3 regions of the Sinorhizobium sp. 7-81 genome follow, and region 2 is predicted to be linked to each of the others. Evidence: predicted binding sites of a transcription regulator. Region 2 holds the regulator's gene; each other region holds the start of a gene.
The links. Region 2 encodes LexA, which represses DNA repair genes until DNA is damaged. Its sites were predicted from a motif close to TGTTCNNNNTGTGTTCNG; they were not measured.
Positions count from the first base shown of each region.

Region 1: a site for LexA is predicted at 1,575-1,592, ahead of QN224_RS16405 (UvrD-helicase domain-containing protein). Genes of this name have one in related genera too.
Region 3: a site for LexA is predicted at 2,923-2,940, ahead of QN224_RS06535 (DUF5680 domain-containing protein). Genes of this name have one in related genera too.

Region 1 is NZ_JASKLT010000004.1:89,448-94,465, forward strand. It holds gene QN224_RS16395 (cyclase family protein) at 136-957, shown strand; gene QN224_RS16400 (carboxymuconolactone decarboxylase family protein) at 999-1,409, shown strand; gene QN224_RS16405 (UvrD-helicase domain-containing protein) at 1,635-4,298, shown strand; gene QN224_RS16410 (GNAT family N-acetyltransferase) at 4,428-4,889, opposite strand; gene QN224_RS16415 (cysteine hydrolase) at 4,955-5,018, opposite strand, start outside.
Region 2 is NZ_JASKLT010000003.1:159,518-164,535, forward strand. It holds gene QN224_RS13400 (hypothetical protein) at 1-146, shown strand, start outside; tRNA gene QN224_RS13405 (tRNA-Cys) at 446-519, shown strand; gene QN224_RS13410 (PhnA-like protein) at 1,257-2,168, shown strand; partial or broken gene QN224_RS13415 (IS481 family transposase) at 2,212-2,448, opposite strand; gene lexA (transcriptional repressor LexA) at 2,555-3,274, opposite strand; gene QN224_RS13425 (OsmC family protein) at 3,453-3,887, shown strand; gene QN224_RS13430 (dihydrofolate reductase family protein) at 4,362-4,892, shown strand.
Region 3 is NZ_JASKLT010000001.1:1,358,319-1,363,336, reverse strand. It holds gene dnaE (DNA polymerase III subunit alpha) at 1-2,334, opposite strand, end outside; gene QN224_RS06540 (hypothetical protein) at 2,397-2,843, shown strand; gene QN224_RS06535 (DUF5680 domain-containing protein) at 2,993-3,460, shown strand; gene QN224_RS06530 (ABC transporter ATP-binding protein) at 3,528-4,214, opposite strand; gene QN224_RS06525 (lipoprotein-releasing ABC transporter permease subunit) at 4,232-5,018, opposite strand, start outside.

The DNA.
Region 1 (5,018 bases), on a different contig from region 2:
CGCCCCGTCAAGCGGCGATTGCAGGAGTTTTACTGGACAACCGATGTTTACAGGCTTCGCGGCTGGGCTATGCTGCGTTTGGCCTCACCATTTCCGATCGGCTTCCGCATTCAACTCATTCTGGGGAGAAGAACAATGTGCGATGCATGCGTCATGGAATCGGTAAAACAGCGAATGCTGTCGCGGCGCGGCTTTTTCCGCGCCGCCGCGACCGGCACGGCGGGTATCGCCGCCGCCGGCATGGGAATAGCACCGCCCGCACTTGCGGCCGGCCACACGAGCGTGACCGATCTCACCCATGAACTCCACGAGGAGTTCCCGACCTACTTCGGACAGCAGCAGTTCTTCCGCGAACAGAAGTTCAGCTACGCCAAGGAAAAGTTCAACCTGTTCGAACTCCGAGTGAACGAACATACTGGTACCCACGTCGATGCGCCGCTGCATTTCTCCGCCGACGGCATGTCAGTCGCCGAACTGCCGGTCGAGAAGCTCGTGGTGCCGCTCTGCGTCGTCGATATCCGAGAGAAAGCGGCAGGCAATGCCGATGCGCAAGTGACGCCCGACGACATCAAGGCATGGATCGGCGCCAATGGCGATATCCCGGAAAACGCCTGCGTCGCCATGCTTTCCGGCTGGGCCGGCCATCTCGAAACCGACAAGTTCCGCAACGCCGACGCCGAGGGCAAGCTCCATTTTCCGGGCTTCCACGTAGAGGCCGCCAAGTTCCTGCTCGAAGAGACGCAGGCCGCTGGCATCGCCGTCGATACGCTTTCGCTCGATTTCGGCGCCTCACCGGATTTCGCCACCCATTATGCCTGGCTGCCGCAAGGCCGCTGGGGGCTCGAAGCCGCGGCCAATCTCGACAAGGTGCCGGCCAAAGGCGCGACCCTGGTGCTCGGTGCACCGAAGCACCGCGGCGGCACCGGCGGCCCGGCCCGCGTCTTCGCCCTCATCTGACAACCGGTCACGCAAACGCAATGTAAGCTCGGGGAGAAAGCATGAGCACCGTCGTCCCGCCGCCCGATCCAGAAGCCGACCCGCGCGTAAAGGCGGTCTTCGACGACATCCGCGCCACGCGGAAATCGGATTTCATCAACAATATGTGGCTCTGGCTCGCCTTCGACGTGGACCTCCTGGAACGAACCTGGGCCGAGGTGAAGGCGGTCATGGCGACGCCCTCCGCCCTCGATCCGCTGGTGAAGGAAATGCTCTACATCGCCGTTTCCGTCACCAACGGCTGCGGCTACTGCATCCACTCTCACACAGCAGCGGCCAAGGCCAAGGGCATGACAGAGGCGCAGCACGCCGACCTCCTGCGCGTCATCTCGCTTGCCGCCAAGACCAACCAACTGGCAACAGCACTGCAGGTCCCGGTTGATCCAGCGTTCGATGCGGCAGGCGAAAATTGATGACTGCGGAATGCAGCGAAAGGCCACTGCATGTGTTCCTAACCGGAATCGATTAGGGACAGAAACAGGCAGCAATTCAAAGAGCTACACCGACCTTTTTGTGCGCCTGAAAAGACGCACGACGCTGTGATCTTTCCACAGGCTTGCTCTCGCGCTTGAAGAATCCGGAATAAAAGAGGAACATCCTTTCTGGCCTTTCGGTCCCGAATCACTACATTGGGCCGCATGACCAAAGGTTTTGACGACATTCCCTTCTTCGATGAGGAGCCGGCGCCGCGCAAACCCGCGCCCGCCGCCGGCGGTATCGCCGCGCGCGCCATGGCCGCCCGCGACAAGGCCAAGCGTCCGGATTATCTCTCCGGCCTCAATCCCGAGCAGACCGAGGCTGTCGAGACGCTCGAAGGACCGGTGCTCGTGCTCGCCGGCGCCGGCACCGGCAAGACCCGCGTTCTGACGACCCGCATCGCCCATATCCTTTCGACCGGCCGCGCCTTCCCGTCGCAGATCCTCGCCGTCACCTTCACCAACAAGGCCGCGCGCGAGATGAAAGAGCGCATCGGCGTGCTCGTCGGCCATGCCGTCGAAGGCATGCCCTGGCTCGGCACCTTCCACTCGATCGGCGTCAAGCTCCTTCGCCGCCATGCGGAGTTGGTCGGCTTAAGGTCGGATTTCACCATTCTCGACACCGACGACGTCGTGCGGCTGATCAAGCAGCTCATCCAGGCCGAAGGGCTCGACGACAAGCGCTGGCCGGCAAAACAATTCGCCGGCATGATCGATACCTGGAAGAACAAGGGCCTCGACCCTTCGCAAATTCCGGAGGGTGATGCCCGCGCCTTCGCCAATGGCAAGGGCCGTGAACTCTACGCCGCCTACCAGAACCGGCTCCTGACGCTCAACGCCTGCGATTTCGGCGACCTGCTGCTGCATCCGATCCGGATGTTCCGCGCCAATCCGGACGTGCTTAGGGAATACCACGGCAAATTCCGCTACATCCTCGTCGACGAATACCAGGACACCAACACCGCGCAATACATGTGGCTGCGGCTGTTGGCGCAGCGGCCGCGGGCGTCTGAGCGATCTGTGACAGGAGGTCCGGGCGAAGCAGCCAGCCAAAGCTGGCCGGACGACGTTTCGTCCGCCCCTGCGGAGCGCAGCCGCGTAAGCGGCGACAGCGTGAGGGCTAATCACCGGGGCGAAGCCCGGCAAGGCCAAGCGGCCGTCGCGCCTGATGGCGCGCCCCCGCGGAGCGAGCCGCGCAGCGGCGACAGCGTGAGCGCAAACAAACAGCAGCAGATAAACATCTGCTGCGTCGGCGACGACGACCAGTCGATTTATGGCTGGCGCGGGGCGGAAGTCGACAACATCCTTCGCTTCGAGAAAGACTTTCCCGGCGCCAAGGTCATCAAGCTTGAGCGCAACTACCGCTCGACCGAACATATCCTCGGCGCCGCCGCGCATCTGATCGCCCACAACGAAGGCCGCCTTGGCAAGACGCTCTTCACCGAGCGCACCAATCCGGACGACGAGAAGGTGCATGTGCATGCCGCCTGGGATTCCGAAGAGGAAGCCCGCGCCGTCGGCGAAGAGATCGAACAGCTCCAGCGACAGAAGCATAACCTGAACGACATCGCGATCCTGGTGCGCGCCTCGTTCCAGATGCGCGAATTCGAAGACCGCTTCGTCACCCTCGGCCTCAACTATCGCGTCATCGGCGGCCCGCGCTTCTACGAGCGGCTCGAAATCCGTGACGCCATGGCCTATTTCCGCCTCGTCTGCCAGCCGGCGGACGACCTCGCCTTCGAGCGCATCGTCAACACGCCGAAGCGCGGTCTGGGCGACACCACGGTGCGCACGCTGCACGACTACGCCCGCGCCCGCGACATTCCGATGCTCGCCGCCGCGACCGAGATCATCGAGACGGACGAGTTGAAGCCGAAGGCGCGCAAGGCGCTCTTCGACGTCGTTACCGATTTCCGCCGCTGGCAGACGCTGCTCGAAACGACGCCGCATACCGAACTTGCCGAAAAAATCCTCGACGAGAGCGGCTACACCGCCATGTGGCAGGCCGACAAGTCGGCGGAAGCGCCAGGGCGGCTCGAAAACCTGAAGGAACTCATTCGCTCGATGGAGGCCTTCGAGTCGATGCGCGGCTTCCTGGAACATGTCGCGCTCGTCATGGACGCCGAGCAGAACGAGGACATGGATGCCGTCTCGATCATGACGCTGCATTCGGCCAAGGGCCTCGAGTTCGATACCGTGTTCCTGCCGGGCTGGGAGGAAGGCCTCTTCCCCCACCAGCGCGCGCTCGACGAGGGCGGCCGCGCCGGTCTCGAGGAAGAACGCCGCCTCGCCTATGTCGGCATCACCCGCGCCAAGCGCCGCTGCCACATCTGGTTCGTCTCCAACCGCCGCATCCACGGGCTCTGGCAGTCCACCATGCCTTCGCGTTTTTTGGACGAACTGCCGATCGACCATGTGGAAGTGGCCGAGCAGGACGTTTCCTACGGCGGCTACGGACGCGGCGGCTATGGCCAATCGCGTTTCGACAAGGCCGATCCCTTCGAAAACTCCTATCAGACCCCGGGCTGGAAGCGGGCCCAGCAGCACCGCTCGGAGGCCACCCGCGACAATTGGGGCACCCGCTCCGGCCACGCCGTCGAGCGCCTCGGCTACGGCGAATCCGGCCCCCGCACCCGCATGATCGAAGGCGAACTGGTCGCCAAGTCGACCACCTCGGAACCGTCCCGCTTCAACATCGGCGACCGCGTCTTCCACCTCAAATTCGGAAACGGCAACATCGCCGCCATCGAAGGCAACAAGCTGACGATCGATTTCGATCGGGCCGGGCAGAAGCGCGTGCTGGATGGGTTTGTCGAGCGGGTGTGATCAAGCCGATCAGTCCTTCCCATTGGACGGATCACGGCGGCATCAAACGCAACGCTAAGCCATTCACGGCGCCGATGCGCCGTGGCTGGGTGCCGCCGATTCCACTGTTACGATCTGCACAGAGGGCACTCAAATCATCATCTTGTACATCACGAAGCCCGACTTCTGCGCCACCTTGTCGTAGAGCCGCATCGCCTTGATGTTGCTCTCGTGGGTCAACCAGTAGACCCGCGGTGACCCTGCCCGTCGGGCCGCCTCGAAGACACCGTTGATAAGCGCCTGGCCGACGCCGTTGCCGCGCGCGGCATCGTTGATGAAGAGATCCTGGAGATAGCAATTCGGCTGGATCGAGGTGGTGCTGCGGTGAAAGATATAATGCGTCAGCCCGATCAGCCGGCCTTTGCTTTCGGCAACCAGCGCATGCATCGGTTCATAGGCATCGAAGAAGCGCGACCAGGTCATCAGCGTGATGTCCGACGTGAGCGCGGTTTCGCCCAAGCGGCCATAGAAGGCGTTATAGCCTTCCCAGAGCGGCAGCCATCGGTCGTAGTCACTGCGCACGACGGGCCGGATGGAGAGGTCTTCGGTCATTTTTTGCGAACCTACGGAAAAGCCCCTGCGGAGGGCGAGAGGATAAACCCTGGCATCGATCCGGTCTATGCGGCGGTGGGATGCCCTCTCATCGCCCCGACAATCTCCTCCACATCGCTGAGGATGGCG
Region 2 (5,018 bases):
GTTTTCTGCCGGTGCTGGGCTTCTGGATGATTCCGCTGGGGCTGCTCGTGCTTTCCCATGACATACCGGCGATCCGCCGCCGCCGCCGCAAGCTGGCGGTCTGGTGGGCGCGCTGGCGTGGCACGCAGAATTCCGGCAAATCCTGACGCGGGCCGGGGCTTGCGAAACCCGATTGCCTGAGGGCGCAGCTACGCCAATTCGACAGCGAATGCTCGCGTGCGGTTGTCGCGATGCTTTGTCGGGGGGGGCGTGGCTGCCCGGTAGCATTGTAGACATGCAAAACTGTCGGCAGAGCCGAAATCGCTCCGGGCGAGACCGCGGTTGGGACCGCTGGGGAGAACGTGGACGACCTCGCGTCGTCCCGCCATTTTCGAACCATTCCCCCTTGCGCTCCTCATAGATTCGTTCTAAACGCCGGCCATCGCTTGATCGATCGAGCGTGAGAGGCCTCGTGGCGGAGTGGTGACGCAGAGGACTGCAAATCCTTGTACCCCGGTTCAATTCCGGGCGAGGCCTCCAAAGCCACATCATCCACTTGATTGCACAATTTTCCGCGCGAAATCGCGTCATCTGCCACTTGCGGGCAGGTGTGGCAGTCTGTTCCCGCTTTCGCCATTGCTCAATGTCAACAATTTGCTGGCGGCGCCGCCCCAATTGATGCGGGCGATGGCGCACCTTGCAAGGCGCGCGCTTTCGAAAGAGGTGGAGGCGGACGGGAAGGAATTCTTCCCGTCGCTTGCGAGCATGGCTCGAAGCATCCCGAAACGACCGGTGTCAAAGATCTCATCCCGGCGCCGAGACGTTCGTGATCGTAGGATATGAGCCATCCACCATATCGGGCCGCGATCCGTCACCTGCCGCTGGCGGCGTGCAAGGGGCGATAACCTCGTTTACATGGTCTTGAGCAACCGGCTGCAGTGATCGGGAATCGGTGAAGGTGTGCGAATTGTTCGACGAAATCAGGACCGACACCGGCAACGTCGCTGAGGCAAAAGGGTGCGATCTCGATGCAGCCCGCTTGTCGCCGAAGTCGAACATCGCACGTGGACGGATGGTTGAAAGCGCCGGCGCCCTTCATTCAAGCACATCAAGAAGTGGGCGGATGACGCAGGCATATTTGAGTTTGCTATTTCGCCCGCTCAGGCGGTAACGCGCCTCGCATGCCTCCGTCGGGGATCATTGGTTGTCCCGGGGAACAGTTTCGAGCATCCACGGTTTGAGCGGGAAGCGCGTGAGCATCCGGGAGGAATATGTCAATGAGCGAACCTGTCGCCGTTCACCACGCCCGTGAGACCGATTACGTCTCCGATCTTTCGGCGAGCGCCGCCGTTAACCAAATTTCTTGGGGAGCGGTATTTGCCGGCGTGGCGCTCGCGCTTGCGGTGCAGTTTCTACTGAACCTCTTGGGCGTTGGAATTGGAGCCGCGGTAATTGATCCGACAACCGCCGACAATCCGAACGCGAGTACGTTTTCGATTGCAGGAGGTCTCTGGTTCGTTATCTCGGGCATCGTCGCGGCGTTCGTCGGCGGATATGTCGCAAGCAGGGTTTCAGGCCGTCCCAGCAGGGTGACAGGAAGTTACCATGGACTGACCAGTTGGGCCGTCACGACACTGGTCGTTCTCTATCTGCTGACGACCTCGGTCGGCGCTGTGGTCGGCGGCGCCTTCAGCGGTTTGAGTGGCATCATCGGGGGCGTTGGAAGGACTGCCGCCATAGCCACGACTGCCGCGGCACCTGCCGTCGCGACATCCGTCGATCCAATGGCCGATATCGAACGGCAGATCAGAAGCGCGACCGGGGGCAACGATCCCGCAGCTCTTCGCGATGCTGCAGTTGCCGCCGTGCGTGCGGCCGTCACTGGCGACGAAGCGACTGCGGAAGAAGCCCGAAATCGCGCTGCCGACGCCATCGCGAGGGCTCAGAGCATTCCGGTGGACCAAGCGCGCACCCAGGTTCAAGAGTACGAGGAAAGCTACAAGGCTTCGGTGGAACGCGCCAAGCAGCAGGCGACCGAAGCCGCCGACACGGCCGCCACCGTCGTTTCCAGTGGAGCGCTCCTGGGCTTCCTATCGCTTGTTGTAGGCGCCCTCGCTGCCTGGTTCGGTGGTGCAGCCGGAACGACACGCACCGTAGCGACGACGGACGCCACCCGCCGGGTCGGCTAGGTGTGGCGCCTCAAGAGGTTGCCCTCGGTCATGCCGAGCCTGCCGATTGGCGAGTGCGGTCACCGGTGATCCGGTGGCCGACGCGATCGAAGCGCCTGAGCGTCTTAATGTCGATGTGGATCATCTCGCCGGGCTTTTCGCGTTCGTAGCGGCGCATCGGCTCGGCCGGCTGATATCCTTCAGCCGCGCAAGACCCACTCGCCTGAGCGCCCGGCTTACTGTCGCCGCCGACACGTCGGTCTCTACGGCAATGTGTCTGCCCGTCGGCCCGACGGCGAAGCGTGGCAATTCCCTCTGCAATGCTTTCCGGGGTCGCCATGCCGCGCATCGGGCGATTGACGTGATGGCGCAGGCAGAGCGGTCGCCAAGCGACTGGCTGTCCTCAACTAGTGATAACGGCGAATGAGCCCGACGAGTTTGCCCTGGATCTTGACGCGGTCCGGTCCGAAAATCCGCGTCTCATAAGCCGGGTTGGCGGCCTCGAGCGCAATCGATGCGCCCTTCCTGCGGAACCGCTTGAGCGTTGCCTCTTCATCGTCGACGAGTGCCACGATGATGTCGCCGGGATTGGCTGTGCTTGTGTTGCGAATGATCACGGTGTCGCCGTCGAAGATACCCGCTTCGATCATCGAGTCGCCCTTGATCTCAAGCGCGTAATGTTCGCCGTTGCCGATCATCTCGACCGGTACCGAAATATCATGCGTGTTGTTCTGGATCGCGGAAATCGGAACACCGGCTGCGATTCGTCCCATGACCGGCACCGACACCGTTGCAGAATCACTCGGTGGCGCCGACTTCGCAGTGGCCGCAGGCGCCGCGGGTGGCTTACCCAGGCTACCTTCGATCACGCTTGGCGAGAAGCCACGCCGAGGCTGCGCACTCGTCGCATAGGCTTCAGGCAGCTTGATGACTTCGAGTGCTCGCGCCCGGTTAGGAAGGCGGCGAATGAAACCGCGTTCTTCAAGCGCGGTGATTAACCGATGGATGCCTGACTTGGAGGCGAGGTCCAGTGCATCTTTCATCTCGTCGAAGGACGGCGGCACCCCGGATTCCTTCATCCGTTCGTGAATGAACAGAAGCAATTCCTGTTGCTTGCGGGTTAGCATGGCGCGTCACTCCAGAGTCGCGAAACAAATCAAGAACAGACACTATCTGTTCCATATGTGTTCCGCAAGTACCTAAAATTCCGTGAATTTTCGCGACTTTGCGCCAGGGACGTCGAATGTTGCAGATCATGAACGTCTGCAGGACTATGATGGTACGTGGTGGTAATAGGTGAATCTCATGAAGGCACGCATCAAATGGGTTGAAGGCCGGACGTTTCTTGGCGAGTCCGGGAGTGGGCACAAGGTTGTGCTTGGGACAGCATTCGGGACGGAGGGAAAAACACCTGGCCCGAGCCCGATGGAGATGGTGCTGATCGGCACTGGGGGTTGCTCGGCCTACGATGTCGTTCACATCCTCGAAAAGGGCCGCGAGGCGATCGAGGACTGCGTCGTCGAGATCGACGCGGAGCGTGCTGCGCAGGATCCGAAAGTGTTCACTCGCATTCATCTCCACTTCGTGGTCAAGGGGCGCAGCCTGGCGGCGAACAAGGTCGAGCGAGCCATTGCGCTGTCCATCGAGAAATATTGCTCGGCGTCGGCGATGCTCGCCAAGACGGCCACGATCACCCACGACTTTGAGGTCGTCGACACCGCCACGACGACCGTCGCTTAGCCGTAACGACCGGAGCCCCTCGGATCGCCAGGGGGCGGGACATCGCTAGTCGATGCCGTGCTCTATCTCCACGAGCCTGGTGAGAGCCCCGGAACTCGCGCGCGTGGCTGCTGTTATTTCCTGGATCAGGATTTGGCTCGCTACGGGAATCGAGACGTCGGAGTGGAAGATCAGTCCCACTGCGGCGGCACGAGCTCGTGGATATCAAGTTGGCCGGATATTAGATCTCGACGAGCGAACCTGTCGCGAGCTCGATGCGTACTGCCGCACAAGTCCGATGAACTCGCTCATCGAGGCCATAACCCTCCATCACTCTCCTGGATAGACCTACGAGCGAATGGCAGCACTCGGTGGTAAACGGGGCGCGGTTATTCATCAGACCGACGACGCGGCGCGCAGTTTGCGCCCGACTTCACTTTCCGCATCACGCTGCTCGTACTATCGTGAAGGCCTTGGGGTGGAGATTTAGCAGCCATGGCAAAGCTTGTCTTCGGAATGAACCAGTCCTTGGACGGTTACGTCGACCACCTGGAACTGCGGACAGGTCCCGCGCTCTTTCGTCACTGGATAGAGCACGTGCGCGACCTGACCGGCAGTGTGTACGGCCGTCGCATGTACGAGACCATGCGTTACTGGGACGAAGACCGTCCTGAATGGAGTGAGGAGCAACACGAGTTCGCGGCGGCGTGGCGGCGCCAACCGAAGTGGGTCGTATCGCGCTCGTTGAAGTCAGTCGGCCCCAACGCCACACTTGTCGATGATAACATCGAGGCGGTGATACGTAGTCTGAAGGCTCGGCTCGTTGGAGAGATTGCCGTTTCCGGACCAGACCTGGCACGAAGCCTAACCGACCTTGGTCTTATCGATGAGTACCGACTCTACTTCCAACCCATCGTGCTTGGCCGCGGCAAGCCATTCTTTGCCGGCCCACGGCCGCCGCTCCGCCTTGTTTCCGCCGATCCCGTTGGCGAGGACACGATTAGGCTGACATACGTTCCTGCTTAGTCGCACGATACCCCCAACGGACTGCGCCGACAGGTCCGATCCATTTTTGGGGTCGTAAGCTGCCTGATTGCGCTGAACTAGTCTCCAAGACATATCGCGTTTAGCGTAGAATCGGCGGTTCTCTAG
Region 3 (5,018 bases), on a different contig from region 2:
GGCCGCATGCGACTTGTTGAAGCCGTAGTTGGCGAATTTCGCGAGCAGGTCGAAGATCAGGTCGGCCTGCGGCTTCGACACGTCGTTCTTGACGGCGCCTTCGACGAAGCGGGCGCGCTGCTTGTCCATCTCCTCCTTGATCTTCTTGCCCATGGCGCGGCGCAGGAGATCGGCCTCGCCGAGCGAATAGCCCGAGAGCACCTGCGCGATCTGCATCACCTGCTCCTGGTAGACGATGACGCCCTGCGTCTCCTTCAGCAGATAGTCGATCTTCGGATGGATCGACTCGATCTCTTCCTCACCATGTTTGCGGGCGTTATAGACCGGGATGTTTTCCATCGGACCGGGACGGTAGAGCGCGACAAGCGCGATGATGTCCTCGATGCAGTCCGGGCGCATGCCGATCAGCGCCTTGCGCATGCCGGCGCTTTCCACCTGGAACACGCCGACCGTCTCGCCGCGGGAAAGCATCTCGTAGGTCTTCGTGTCGTCCAGCGGAATGCTCGCAAGATCGATGTCAACGCCGCGCTTGGCGACGAAATCGACCGCGGTCTTCAGTACCGTCAGCGTTTTCAGGCCGAGGAAGTCGAACTTGACGAGACCGGCCTGCTCCACCCATTTCATGTTGAACTGGGTGACCGGCATGTCCGAGCGCGGATCGCGGTACATCGGCACCAGTTTCGAGAGCGGCCGGTCGCCGATGACGATGCCGGCGGCGTGCGTCGAGGCATGGCGGTAGAGACCCTCGATCTTCTGGGCGATATCGAGAAGGCGAGCCACGACCGGCTCCTTTTCCGCCTCCTCCTGCAGCCGCGGCTCCTCCTCGATCGCTTTCGAAAGCGGAGTCGGATTGGCCGGGTTGTTCGGCACGAGCTTGCAGATCTTGTCGACCTGGCCATAGGGCATTTCGAGCACGCGGCCGACGTCGCGCAAAGCCGCACGCGCCTGCAGCGATCCGAAGGTGATAATCTGCGCCACCTGCTCGCGGCCGTATTTGCCCTGAACGTAACGGATGACCTCTTCACGCCGGTCCTGGCAGAAGTCGATATCGAAGTCGGGCATCGACACGCGCTCGGGGTTGAGGAAGCGTTCGAACAGCAGCGAGAAACGCATCGGATCGACATCGGTGATCGTGAGCGCATAGGCAACGAGCGACCCGGCACCCGAGCCGCGGCCCGGTCCGACGGGAATGCCATGCTGCTTGGCCCATTTGATGAAGTCCGAAACGATAAGGAAGTAGCCCGGAAACTTCATCCGCTCTATGACGCCGAGTTCGAACGCCAGCCGCTCGCGGTAATCCTCTTCCTTGTAGCCCGGCGCCATACCGAGCTTCGCCAGGCGACCTTCAAGCCCCTCCTCCGCCTGCCGGCGAAGCTCTGCCGCCTCCGCGCGCTCGGCCTCCTCCGGATCATCCGAAGCGCCGGTGAAGCGCGGCAGGATCGGCCCGCGGGTCTTCAGCATGAAGGAGCAGCGCCGGGCGATTTCGATCGTGTTCTGCAACGCTTCGGGGAGATCGGCGAAGAGCGCGGCCATTTCCTTGCGGCTCTTCAGATAATGATCCGGGGTCAGCCGGAAACGGCTGTCATCCGAAACCATTGCGTTGTGCGCGACCGCCATCAATGCGTCGTGCGCGTCATAGTCAGCCGGCGAAGGAAAGAACGCCTCGTTTGTCGCCACCAGCGGGACATCAAACCGATAGGCGAGTTCGACCAGGCGGCTCTCGTGGCGCCGGTCAAAGTTGCCGTGCCGCTGCAGTTCCAGATAGAGCCGGTCGCCGAAGAGCTCGATCAACGCCTTCAGGCGCGTCTCCGCCAGAGCCGACGAACCCGCCTTCAGCGCCATGTCAATCGGGCCGCTGGCCGCGCCCGTCAGCGCGATCAGACCATCGGTCCCGCCCTCAGCCAGCCATGACCGGGTAATTCGCGCGGCCTGGCTGCCCTCTCCATCCAGATAGGCGCGGCTGACGAGGTCGACGAGCCGGACATAGCCGTCATCGGTTGCGGCGATCAGCACGAGCGACGGCAGCTTAGCAAGCTGGTGATGGTGGCCGCGCCGCTCCCCTTCCGCCTCGTCCTCCATGTCGATCGACAATTGACAGCCGATGATCGGCTGCAAGCCGTCATCCGCTGCCTTCTGCGAAAATTCGAGGGCCGCGAAGAGATTGTTGGTGTCGGCAATGCCTATGGCCGGTTGCTCATCCGCGACAGCCTTGCCGATGATTTTCTTCAACGGCAGCGCACCCTCCAACAACGAAAAGGCCGAATGCACACGCAAGTGAACAAACTGCGGATCCGTCGCAGTTGCCCGCTGCCCAAGGCCTTCGTCATTCGCCATCGTCGTACTCCGATTCGCGCTACCGCATGTTGCTTAAATCGTAGCCGATTCAGGGACAAAACATGCAGCAATTCAAAGTGCTACAGCGTCCTTTTGCGCGTCTGACAAGACGCGCGGCGCTGCAGGAGCAGAGGATATCCCGTGTCCGGTCCCCCATGTCCAGCCTGACGACCGGAACCGCCGTCTTTTTCAACACTGCATCGGAGGAAAGCGCAAACCAGACGCTACCCCGCGAGACGACACCAAAGCAGGAGGGTTACAATCCGAGCGCAATCACGGAAATGCTGGCGATGAAGAGGCTCATCGAGGCGAAGGCGGCGAGATCACGAACGAAATCAGTCATAACATGGCTCCTTTTCCGCTATTGTTTTTCTTTTGTTCTTTTTTTGTTCCATAGTCAAGCAAGACCGCATAAAAGATCCCGCTATTCAGCTTTCATGGTTAATGCGCCCGCGCAGCCAGCGTGGCGCCACGACTATGCCGCTCCGGATTCGGTCAAGGAAGGCTAAACCAAGCGCACCAACGACTCACGGCTTCCCCGAGGTCGACACCAAGATAGGCAACTCGTAGCCACGCAATTCACACGTATGTTCCTGTTTTGTTCTTTACATGGGGGCAATGTTCCGGCATCCTCGGCGGCCGAATTGGGAGCACGCTCATGTTCAGCATACAGGAACTCACCGACTTCATCGTCGAAGCGAAATCGAAGACCTATGTCGGCAACGGCGCTGAGCTTCCCGCCTGCAGACCCGGGTCTCGCGATATCGGACATCGGCGCGGCGCGTGGAGCTATCTCGACAGCTATTTTGGCGGAACGGATTTTGCCGGCCAAGAGGCGGTCTGGCATGAGGGCAATCCGCGCTGGGCCATGAATTACTTCGGCCGCATCGTTCGTCCGGACCTGATCGATGCTGAACGAGCCGGCGCCGTTATCAAGGCCGCACTACAGGCGATGTATCGCGAGAAGCGCCATTTCCTCGGCGGTATGGAGTATCAGCACGCCTATGGTTGCTATGTCGATAGCAGCCGCGGCGCGACAGATCACTTTTCCGGCCGCGAAGTGATTTTCGTCGATGGCGAAGAAGCCTATGAGCTTGAATATCGCGGTGGCCTCATCGTTCCCTGACGCGACAGCGCTGCGCGTCTCCCCAGACGCGCAAAAGTGGCTGCAGACACTTTGAATTGCCGTATGGCTACTTCAGTTCGACGACCTTGCCATCCTCGATCGTTACGCGGCGATCCATCAGCGAGGCGAGTTCGTGGTTGTGCGTCGCGATCAGCGCGGCCAGCCCCGACTGTCGCGCCAAAGCCTCCAGCGCCTCGAACACATAGCCTGCGGTCTCGGGATCGAGATTGCCGGTCGGCTCATCGGCCAGGAGAACGAGCGGCGCATTGGCCACGGCGCGGGCGATCGCGACACGCTGCTGCTCGCCGCCGGAAAGTTCGGTCGGCCGATGACTGGCCCGGTGCCCGATGCGCATGTAATCGAGCAACGCCGTCGCTCTCTCCGCCGCTTCCGCTTTGGAAAGGCCGGCGATCAGTTGCGGCATCATGATGTTTTCCAGCGCGGAAAATTCGGGCAGAAGGTGATGGAACTGGTAGACGAAGCCGATCTCCTTGCGGCGGATCGCCGTGCGTCGGTCATCGCTAAGCCCGTTACAGGCCAACCCGCTTACGACGACTTCACCCGCGTCCGGATGCTCAAGCAGGCCGGCTATATGCAGGAGCGTCGATTTTCCGGTTCCGGAGGGTGCCACGAGCGCGACCGTCTCGCCGGCCCGCAGCGTGAGATCGACGCCCTTGAGAATCGGGAGGTAGGTGTCGCCCTCGCCATAGTGCCGCTCGATGCCAGAGAGCTGCAGTGCCACTCGCGCATTCATTTGCGTTATTGTCCTTGTTATTCGTATCGCAGGGCCTGCACCGGATCGAGGCGCGAGGCGCGCCAGGCTGGAAAGATCGTGGCAAGGAAGGAAAGGGCAATCGCCATGATGACGACGGCGACGGTCTCGTCGGCATTCATATCCGCAGGAAGCTGGCTCAGGAAATAAAGTTCCGGATTGAAGAGCGTCGTTCCCGAAATCCAGGAGAAGAACTGACGGATCGATTCGATATTGAGACAGACAACGACGCCAAGGAGCACCCCGGCGATGGTGCCGGTGACGCCGATGGCAGCCCCGGTCATGAAGAAGATGCGCATCACCGACCCGGATGTCGCGCCCATCGTTCTTAGAATCGCGATGTCGCTGCCCTTGTCCTTCACCAGCATGATGAGGCCGGAAATAATGTTCAAGGCCGCCACCAGTACGATCAGCGTCAGGATCATGAACATGACGTTCCGCTCGACCTCGAGCGCAGAGAAGAAGGTCTTGTTGCGGTCGCGCCAGTCGCTGATGAAGATCTGCCGGCCGGCCGCGTCTTCAAGGGGCTTGCGCAAGGCATCGACGGCGTCCGGATGCTCGGCAAAAATCTCGATCGATTGGACGAGACCTTCCGCATTGAAATAAAGCTGCGCCTCCTCGAGCGGCATGAAGACGATCGTTGCGTCGTACTCCGACATTCCGATCTCGAAGATCGCCGAGACGGTATAGGCCTTGACGCGCGGATTCATGCCCATGGGCGTCACATCGCCATTCGGCGAAGTCAGCGTGATCGTGCCACCGACACGGATGCCCAGTTGTTCGGCC